3 regions of the Streptomyces sp. NPDC058221 genome follow, and region 3 is predicted to be linked to each of the others. Evidence: riboswitches for the same ligand, from Rfam matches in the RefSeq annotation. Region 3 holds a riboswitch; each other region holds the start of a gene.
What was found. Region 3 has a riboswitch for thiamine pyrophosphate ahead of thiC (phosphomethylpyrimidine synthase ThiC). Riboswitches for the same ligand answer to the same signal wherever they lie in the genome.
Positions count from the first base shown of each region.

Region 1: linked by a shared signal. The riboswitch ahead of thiO (glycine oxidase ThiO) and the one ahead of thiC (phosphomethylpyrimidine synthase ThiC) in region 3 are both predicted to bind thiamine pyrophosphate.
Region 2: linked by a shared signal. The riboswitch ahead of ACFVW8_RS25740 (thiamine ABC transporter substrate binding subunit) and the one ahead of thiC (phosphomethylpyrimidine synthase ThiC) in region 3 are both predicted to bind thiamine pyrophosphate.

Region 1 covers NZ_JBHVWF010000077.1:34,286-37,554, reverse strand. Annotated here, with positions in the region: gene ACFVW8_RS23445 (Rv2175c family DNA-binding protein) at 1-352, opposite strand, end outside; gene ACFVW8_RS23440 (NAD(P)/FAD-dependent oxidoreductase) at 403-1,680, opposite strand; TPP riboswitch at 1,834-1,946, shown strand; gene thiO (glycine oxidase ThiO) at 1,944-3,125, shown strand; gene thiS (sulfur carrier protein ThiS) at 3,122-3,269, shown strand, end outside.
Region 2 covers NZ_JBHVWF010000092.1:15,009-18,277, forward strand. Annotated here, with positions in the region: gene ACFVW8_RS25735 (ABC transporter permease) at 1-408, opposite strand, end outside; gene ACFVW8_RS25740 (thiamine ABC transporter substrate binding subunit) at 495-1,598, opposite strand; TPP riboswitch at 1,680-1,796, opposite strand; gene rlmN (23S rRNA (adenine(2503)-C(2))-methyltransferase RlmN) at 1,838-2,944, opposite strand; gene ACFVW8_RS25750 (phosphatidate cytidylyltransferase) at 3,049-3,269, opposite strand, start outside.
Region 3 covers NZ_JBHVWF010000035.1:56,379-59,647, reverse strand. Annotated here, with positions in the region: gene thiC (phosphomethylpyrimidine synthase ThiC) at 24-1,799, opposite strand; TPP riboswitch at 1,792-1,925, opposite strand; gene ACFVW8_RS14485 (YibE/F family protein) at 1,996-3,269, shown strand, end outside.

The sequences.
Region 1 (3,269 bases), on a different contig from region 3:
CCTGGGCGCGGCGCTTCACCTCCGTGCCGCGATTCTCACTCAGCGCCTGCGCGGGCGTGCCCGGCAGGCTCGGGTCGGGAGTGAAGAGCCATTCCAGCATCTCCTCGTCGGAGTAGCCGTCGTCCCTCAGGAGCGTCAGGGTCCCCGAAAGGCCCTTGACCACCTTGTCGCCGTCGATGAAGGCGGCAGGCACCTGGAGCGCCCGGTTCTCACCACGTCGTACGGCGATGAGCTGGCCATCCTTGACCAGCTGCCGTACACGCGTCACCTGGACATCGAACAATTCGGCGATGTCCGGCAGGTGGAGCCAGGCAGGGACGAGAGCATCGATCTTTGCGTCAATCTCGGTCACAGGACAAGCCTGCCATCCCGGACTGACAGCCGATACCCGGACTCAGCCCTTCAGGGTCCCGCCACCTCCGGAAGGACCGCCGACTTCAGCGGCACGGACGCGTCACCGGCCGGCCCGGGGTCGAGCCGCGCCCCCGCCTCGATGAGCTTGCGCCCCTGGATCAGATCGCGCGGCCGGCCGACGGCGAGTACCGCGACCAGGACGCCGTCCCGCAGCCAGCACACCGACCAGGCGGCACCGGCCGGATCGCCTCGCCGCAGCAGGGTGTCCGCGCCCGCGTGGTGGCCCGCGTACTGCACGAACCGGCCGAACTGCTCGGACCAGAAGTAGGGCACGGGATCGTAGGCGGGCGGCCGCGCGCCGTCCCCGCCGGCCCCGACGATGTGGGCGGCCGCGGTCCGCGGCCCCTGCAGGGCGTTGTCCCAGTGGTGGACCAGCAGGCGTGCCCCGTAGCGAGCCGAGGGGAACGAGGCGCAGTCACCGACGGCGTACACATCGGGCAGCGAGGTGCGCAGGGCCGCGTCGGCGGTCACCGATCCGTCGGGGCCGAGCGCGACGCCGGAGCCGGCCAGCCAGCCGGTGGCCGGCCGGGCGCCGATCCCGACGACGACCGCGCCGGCCGGGACGGTGCGGCCGTCCGCCAGGACCACGCGGCCCGGCTCGATACGGGCCACCCTGGCCCCGGTGAGGAGTTCGGCGCCGCTCTCCGCGTACCAGGCGGCCATCGGGGCCGCGACCTCGGCGGGAAGCGCGCCGGCGAGGGGCCGTTCGGCGGCCTCGACGACGGTGACCGCGCAACCCGCGGCGCGGGCCGCGGTGGCGAACTCGGCGCCGATCCAGCCCGCGCCGACGACCACGACGGGGTGCCGCGCGTCCAGGACGGGCCGCAGCCTGGCCGCGTCGTCGAGGGTGCGCAGCAGATGGACGCCGGGCACGCCGTCGGAGCCGGGCAGCACGACGGGCTCGGCGCCGGTGGCGATGACCAGGACGTCGTAGGGAACGGGCCCGGCGGAAGTGTCCAGTTCATGGTCGGTGCCGCGTACGCCGGTGACTTCGCAGCCCAGCCGCAGCTCGATGCCGAGCGCCTCGAAGTCGATGTCGAAGGCGGATTCCTCGGCCTTGCCGAGCAGGACCGCCTTGGACAGCGGGGGGCGGTCGTACGGCTGATGGGGTTCGGCTCCGATCAGGGTGACGGCGCCGGTGAAGCCTTGCTCGCGCAGAGCCACGGCGGTCTGCACCCCCGCCATGCCCGCGCCGACGACGACCACCCGGCGCCCCGCCTGTTCCGACTGCCGCTCCGGCCGCTCTGCCCGCTGCTGCTCGTTCACCCGACCACCTTAATCAACTGACGACCCGTCAGGAAAGGGGTGCCTCCGCCGGTGCCTCCGCCGGCGCCTCCGCCGCGCCCGCACGGCTGCCCTCCCGCCGCTCCCGCAGGCCCTTCACCCGGTCCCGGGGGCGGGGTCTAGGGTGGCCCCACGTAAAACACTCGCGGGAGCCCGGGCGCACCGGGCTGAGAGGGAGGCTGGGCGGCCTCCGACCGTACGAACCTGATCCGGGTCATGCCGGCGAAGGGAGGGGCTGGACGCCCATGCGTATCCACCGCACGAGCGGGTCCGACGTCCTCGTCATCGGGGGCGGGATCATCGGGCTCGTCACCGCCTGGCGGGCCGCGCAGCGCGGTCTGCGCACCGCCGTCGTCGATCCGGATCCGGGCGGCGGGGCCGCCCGGGTCGCGGCCGGCATGCTGGCCGCCGTCACCGAACTGCACTACGGCGAAGAGATGCTGCTGGGGCTGAACGTCGCCTCGGCCGCGCGTTATCCGGCCTTCGCGGCCGAGCTGGAGGCAGCGAGCGGACAGGACATCGGGTTCCGCGCCTGCGGCACCCTGGCCGTCGCGCTGGACGCCGACGACCGCGCCCATCTGCGGGAACTGCACGAGCTCCAGCGCCGGTCGGGGCTGGAGTCGGAATGGCTCACCGGCCGCGACTGCCGCCGCCTGGAGCCGATGCTGGCGCCGGGCGTGCGCGGCGGTCTGCGGGTCGACGGCGACCACCAGGTCGATCCTCGCCGGCTGGCCACCGCGCTGCTGACCGCGTGCGAGCGGGCCGGGGTCGTCTTCCACCGTCAACGGGCCGAGGAGCTCGCGGTGGTGCGGGACCGGGCCGTCGGCGCCGTACTGGCCGACGGTTCGCGGCCGGCCGCCGATCAGACCGTGCTCGCCGCGGGCAGCTTCAGCGGCCGGCTCGCGGGGGTGCCGGACCACGTCCTGCCACCCGTCCGCCCGGTCAAGGGCCAGGTGCTGCGGCTGACCGTACCCACCGCGTACGCCCCCTTCCTCAGCCGCACCGTGCGGGCCATGGTCCGGGGCAGCCACGTCTACCTCGTGCCGCGCGAGAACGGCGAGCTGGTCATCGGTGCCACCAGCGAGGAGATGGGCTGGGACACCACCGTCACGGCCGGCGGGGTGTACGAGCTGCTGCGCGACGCCCACGAGCTGGTGCCCGGCATCACCGAGCTGCCGCTCACCGAGACCCGGGCCGGTCTGCGCCCCGCCTCACCCGACAACGCGCCGCTGCTCGGCCGCACGGCACTGCCCGGCCTCCACCTCGCCACCGGCCACCACCGCAACGGGGTGCTGCTCACACCCGTCACCGGTGACGCCATGGCGCAGCTGCTGGCCGACGGCGAGCTGCCCGAGGTGGCCCGCCCCTTCTCCCCCGGCCGGTTCCCGGCCGTCGCCGCCCCCGTACGTCAGGAGCAGCCCGCATGACCGCGCCCACCACCCTCTCCGTGTCCGTGAACGGCGAGGCCCTCGCCGTCGCGGCGGGCACCACCCTGGACGCCCTCGTCGCGACTCTGACGGCGGCCCCCTCGGGGGTCGCGGCCGCCCTGAACGAGACCGTCGTCCCGCGCG
Region 2 (3,269 bases), on a different contig from region 3:
GTTGAAGAACACATGGGCCAGCAGGATGGCCCACACCGTGGTGTCGAGCCGCACTCCCCACAGCTCGTCGAGCAGGCCGCCGCGTCCCAGCAGCGCCAGGAACGCGGTGCCCACGACGACGGTCGGCAGCACGAACGGCACCGTCACGACCGCCCGCAGCAGTTGCTTGCCCGGGAAGTCGAACCGGGCGAACACATAGGCGCCCGGCAGTGCGATCAGCAGCGTCAGCGCGGTCGAGGCGAGCGCCTGCCAGAGGGTGAACCAGAGGACGTCCTGAATGTCCGGCCGGGTGAGCACCTCGCCGAACCGGCCGAACTGCCAGACCCCGTCGGCCTTGAGCCCGCGTCCGACGATCGCGACGACGGGATAGGCGAAGAACAGCGCGAAGAAGGCGACGGGCACGGCCATCAGGCCGAGCCGCACCGCGCTCCCGCGCCGCGCCCGGGCGCGTGCGCCCTTCCCGCCCGCGCCCGGTCCGCGTACGGGAGTCTTCGCTACTTCACTACGAGCGAGGACCATGACTGGACCCACTGCTCACGGTTCTTGGCGATCGTGTCCGGGGCGACGGTCGTCGGCTTGTCGACAACTGCGCCGAACTTCGTGAAGAGGTCAGGCACCTTCGCCCCCTTGGTCACCGGGCTGACGAACATGTTGAGCGGCATGTCCTCCTGGAACTTCTTGCCGATCAGGAAGTCCAGCAGGGCCTTGCCGCCCGCCTCGTTCTTCGCACCGTCCAGCAGACCGGCGAACTCGATCTGGCGGAAGCACGTCCCGGTGGCGACCCCGGTCGGGGCGGTCTTCGGCTTCGGGTCCGCGTACAGCACCTCGACGGGCGGGCTGGAGGCGTAACTGACGACGAGCGGCCGGTCGGCCTTGGCCTTCCTGCCGCCCGCGGAGCCGGAGAACTCCTCGTTGTACGCCTGCTCCCAGCCGTCGACGACCTTGACGCCGTTGTTCTTCAGCTTCTTCCAGTAGTCCTGGTAGCCGTCCTGCCCGTAGGTGGCGACGGTACCGAGGAGGAAGCCGAGGCCGGGCGACGAGGTCGCGGCGTTCTCGGTGACGAGAAGGTCCTTGTACGCGGGCTTCGCCAGATCGGCGAAGGACGTCGGCGGCGCCAGCTTCTTGTCGGCGAAGTACTTCTTGTCGTAGTTGACGCAGATGTCACCGGTGTCGACCGGGGTGACCCGGTGCTTCTCCGCGTCCAGCTGCACGTCGGCTGCGACCTGGTCGATGCCCTTGGCCTTGTACGAGGTGAACAGGCCGTTGTCGAGGGCGCGCGAGAGCAGGGTGTTGTCGACGCCGAAGAACACGTCGCCGCGGGGCGAGCCCTTGGTCAGGATCTCCTGGTTGAGGGCCGCGCCCGCGTCCCCGCTCTTCAGCACCTTGACCGTGTAGCCGGTCTCCCGGGTGAACTCCTTCAGCACGCCCTTGGAGGCGTTGAAGGAGTCGTGGCTGACGAGCGTGACGGTCTTGGAGCCGGAGCTCCCGGTACTTCCTGAACCGGACGCCGAGTCGTCGGAGCTTCCGCATCCGGCGAGCGCGGTGGCGCCGAGCGCGGCGGCGACGGCCGTCACCGCGATCTTCTGGGTGGTGCTCATGTGATTCCTCCTGGGATGACCAGGAAGAGACGCGGCCCTGCCCGCACCGGCGGAGAACCGGAAGCGGGCAGGGCGCAACAGCTTGAGTAAGGTCCGAACTTCCTACCCGGAATGACCCGGGCGAGGTTCAGAGGGTCTGCGGCCAACCTGTCCTCGGTGCCGCACTCTCAGCGCTGTGGCGCTCCCCTGTCGGAATATTAAATTGATTTCGAGCCCAGGCTACACGGCCGATTTCGGCCTCAGCGCTCGGACGCCGCCAGCTGCCCGCAGGCCCCGTCGATCTCCTGGCCCCGGGTGTCCCGCACGGTCACCGGCACCCCGTGGGCGGCGATGGCCTCGACGAACGCCTTCTCGTCCTCGGGCCGCGAGGCGGTCCACTTCGAGCCGGGCGTCGGGTTCAGCGGGATGAGGTTGACGTGCACCCGCTTGCCCTTGAGGAGCCGGCCCAGCCGGTCACCGCGCCAGGCCTGGTCGTTGATGTCGCGGATCAGCGCGTACTCGATGGAGATGCGGCGTCCGGACTTCTCCGCGTACTCCCACGCGGCGTCCAGCACCTCGCGCACCTTCCACCGGGTGTTCACCGGTACGAGGGTGTCGCGCAGCTCGTCGTCCGGGGCATGCAGCGAGACGGCGAGCCGGCACTTGAAGCCCTCGTCGGCGAACCGCAGCATCGCCGGCACCAGGCCGACGGTGGAGACGGTGATCCCGCGCTGCGACAGCCCCAGCCCGTCGGGCTCGGGGTCGGTCAGCCGACGGATCGCGCCGACCACCCGGTTGTAGTTGGCGAGCGGCTCGCCCATGCCCATGAAGACGATGTTGGAGAGCCGCGCCGGGCCCCCCGGGACGTCGCCGTCGCGCAGCGCACGCATGCCGTCCACGATCTGGTGGACGATCTCCGCGGTGGAGAGGTTGCGGTCGAGACCGGCCTGCCCGGTGGCGCAGAACGGGCAGTTCATCCCGCAGCCCGCCTGCGAGGAAATGCACATCGTGACCCGCTCCGGGTAGCGCATCAGAACGGACTCGACGAGCGTCCCGTCATGCAGCTTCCACAGCGTCTTGCGGGTGGTGTCGTCGTCACAGCTGATGTGGCGGACCACGGACATCAGATCGGGGAACAGCGCCTCGGCGAGCTTGTCCCGCGATCCGGCCGGGATGTTGGTCCACTCCGACGGGTCGTGCGCGTACCGCGCGAAGTAGTGCTGCGAGAGCTGCTGCGCGCGGAAGGGCTTCTCGCCGGTCGCGGCGACGGCTTCCTTGCGCTCGGCGGGCGTGAGGTCGGCGAGGTGCCGCGGCGGCTTCTTGGCTCCGCGGGGCGCGACGAAAGTGAGTTCTCCGGGCTTAGGCATGGTTCTTCCAGTGTCGCAGACAGAACAGTGAGGGCCCGCCGCCCTGTGGACAACGGACCCTCACCGATAAAAACGCAGGTCAGAAGGGGTTCATCAGTCGATGATCAGCTGGAGCCGACGAAAATCACCATCAGCAGCCAGACCACCGGGGCGGTCGGCAGCAAGGAGTCCAGCCGGTCCATGATCCCGCCGTGTCCGGGAAGCAGCGTCCCCATGTCCTTGATCCCGAGATCGCGCTTGATCATGGACTCGCCCAGGTCACCGAGGGTGGCGCTGGCCGCGACCGCGAGGCCGAGCAGCAGGCCCTGCCACCAGGAACCGTCGT
Region 3 (3,269 bases):
CCCACGGTCGTCCACGCCAGGTGTCAGTCCGCCAGCGGCAGATACACCCGGTTGCCGCTCGCCGCGAACTCCCTGGACTTCTCCGCCATGCCCGCCTCGATCTCCGACTGCGAACCGCCGTGCTCACGCCGGATGTCGTGCGAGATCTTCATCGAGCAGAACTTCGGACCGCACATCGAGCAGAAGTGCGCCGTCTTCGCCGGCTCGGCCGGCAGCGTCTCGTCGTGGAACTCCCGTGCCGTGTCCGGGTCGAGCGCCAGATTGAACTGGTCCTCCCACCGGAACTCGAACCGGGCGTCCGACAGGGCGTCGTCCCACTCCTGCGCCCCGGGGTGCCCCTTGGCCAGGTCCGCCGCATGGGCCGCGATCCGGTACGTGATCACTCCGGTCTTCACATCGTCCCGGTTGGGCAGACCGAGGTGCTCCTTGGGCGTCACGTAACAGAGCATCGCCGTCCCCCACCAGGCGATCATCGCGGCTCCGATGCCCGAGGTGATGTGGTCGTACGCCGGGGCGACATCGGTGGTCAGCGGGCCGAGCGTGTAGAACGGCGCCTCCTCGCAGATCTCCTGCTGGAGGTCGATGTTCTCCTTGATCTTGTGCATCGGTACGTGTCCCGGGCCCTCGATCATCGTCTGAACCCCGAACCGCTTGGCGACCGTGTTCAGTTCGCCGAGCGTCCGCAGTTCGGCGAACTGCGCCTCGTCGTTGGCATCAGCGATCGATCCGGGGCGCAGCCCGTCACCCAGCGAGTACGTCACGTCGTACGACGCGAGGATCGTGCAGAGCTCCTCGAAGTGCTCGTACAGGAAAGACTCCTTGTGGTGCGCGAGGCACCACGCGGCCATGATCGAGCCGCCCCGGGAGACGATGCCGGTCTTGCGGCGGGCCGTCAGCGGAACGTACGGCAGGCGCACGCCGGCGTGGACCGTCATGTAGTCGACGCCCTGCTCGGCCTGCTCGATGACGGTGTCCTTGTAGATCTCCCATGTCAGCTCCTCCGCCCTGCCGTCGACCTTTTCGAGGGCCTGGTAGAGGGGCACGGTGCCGATCGGCACCGGGGAGTTGCGCAGTACCCACTCACGGGTGGTGTGGATGTTGCGGCCGGTGGACAGATCCATGACCGTGTCGGCGCCCCACTTGGTCGCCCAGGTCATCTTGTCCACCTCCTCCTCGATGGAGGACGTGACCGCGGAGTTGCCGATGTTGGCGTTCACCTTCACCAGGAACCGCTTGCCGATGATCATCGGCTCGATCTCCGGGTGGTTGACGTTGGCCGGGAGCACGGCCCGGCCTGCGGCGATCTCCTCGCGTACCACCTCGGGTGAGACGTTCTCCCGGATGGCCACGTACTCCATCTCCGGGGTGATCTCGCCCCGGCCGGCGTACGCCAGCTGGGTCACCGGGCGGCCGTCCCGGCTGCGCCTCGGCTGGCGCGGCCGGCCGGGGAAGACCGCGTCGAGATTGCGCAGCCCCCCACGCGGCGAGGTGTGCTTGAGCCCGTCGTCCTCGGGACGCGCGGCGCGGCCGGCGTACTCCTCGGTGTCACCGCGGGCGATGATCCAGTTCTCCCGCAGAGGTGCGAGTCCGCGGCGTACATCGGTGTCGACGGCGGGGTCGGTGTACGGCCCCGACGTGTCGTACAGCGTCACGTCCTTGCCGTTGGTGAGGTGCACCTGACGGACCGCCACCCGGAGGTCCGGGCGTGAGCCCTGGACGTACCCCTTGTGCCAGCCGATGGACTTCCCGGCCTCGTCGCTCTGATTGGAGGCAGGCGTGCGTGCGTCCGCTGTGGTCATGAGACCTACTCCCTACGCCGGCATTACCCGGTAACAGGTTCGGCGGTCGGCGCAGCGTGTCCCGTACGGACGTACGGAGATCAGCGCCCTCTCAGCCCGGTGCTCCGAGCTCCCGCGTGTGCAAAGGTGCCACCACGCTAACGCCCTCACCGGTGTGCTGAACAGAGGGCCCTGTTCTTCTTGCGATGATCGGCCGGTGACGTCCCCTCATATCGACCCCGAGCAGCCGGGTCCTCAGCACCCTCACGCGCACAGCCACAGCCACGGCCCCGCCGCACCCGTTTCCACGCATCTGCGCCGGGTGATCGCCGCCGTGCTGATACCGTTCGCGGCCGCGGTCGTGGTCGGGCTCGTGGTGCTCTGGCCCGGTGGTGCGCCGGCGCACGAGCGCACCGGGGTCGGCTTCGACCGGCAGACGCAGCAGGCCAGGGTGGTGAACGTCGACAAGGTCGACTGCAAGGACGTGAACGCGGCCCAACTGCCCACCAGCGGCGAGTCCACCCCGCCGACGGGAGAGCCGGCCGCCGGTGACAGCGGGGCCGGCCGTTGTGAGAAGGCCGAGATCGAGGTGACGAGCGGCAAGGACAAGGGGCGCACCTTCATCGAGGTGGTGCAGCCCGACGCACCGCGGCAGCTGCGCGAAGGACAGGGGGTGGTGGTCGCGTACGCCCCCGACGCGCCCCACGATCTCCAGTACTCCGTGACGGATGTGAACCGGAAGTTCCCGATGGCGCTGCTGGCCGGGATCTTCGCCGTGGCGGTGGTCGTCGTGGGCCGGCTGCGCGGGGTCATGGCACTGGTGGCGCTCGCCCTGTCGTTCGCCGTGCTGACCCTGTTCATCCTGCCGGCCATCCTGCAGGGGTCGAATCCACTGCTCGTGGCGGTCGTCGGGGCCAGTGCCATCATGCTGATCGCCCTGTACATCTGCCACGGGCTGACGGCCCGCACCTCCGTCGCCGTCCTCGGCACCCTGATCTCACTGCTGCTGATCGGGCTGCTCGGCTCGCTCTTCATCGGCTGGGCGAGCCTGAGCGGGAACACCGACGACAGCACCGGCCTCATCCACGGCCTGTATCCGCACATCGACATGAGCGGTCTGCTGCTGGCCGGCGTCATCATCGGTTCCCTGGGGGTGCTCGACGATGTGACGGTCACCCAGACGTCGGCGGTCTGGGAACTGCACCAGGCGGACCCGACGATGAATACGAAGCAGCTCTACCGGGCAGGGATCAGAATCGGACGCGACCACATCGCCTCAGTGGTCAACACCCTGGTGCTGGCCTATGCGGGCGCCGCGCTCCCGCTGCTGCTGCTGTTCTCGATCGCCCAGAGCAGCGTGGGGACGGTGGCCAACAGCGAACTGGTGGCGGAGGAGATCGTGCGTACGCTGGTCGGCTCGATCGGGCTGGTCGCCTCGGTGCCGGTGACCACCGCACTTGCGGCACTGGTCGTCTCCGCGGACCGTACGGG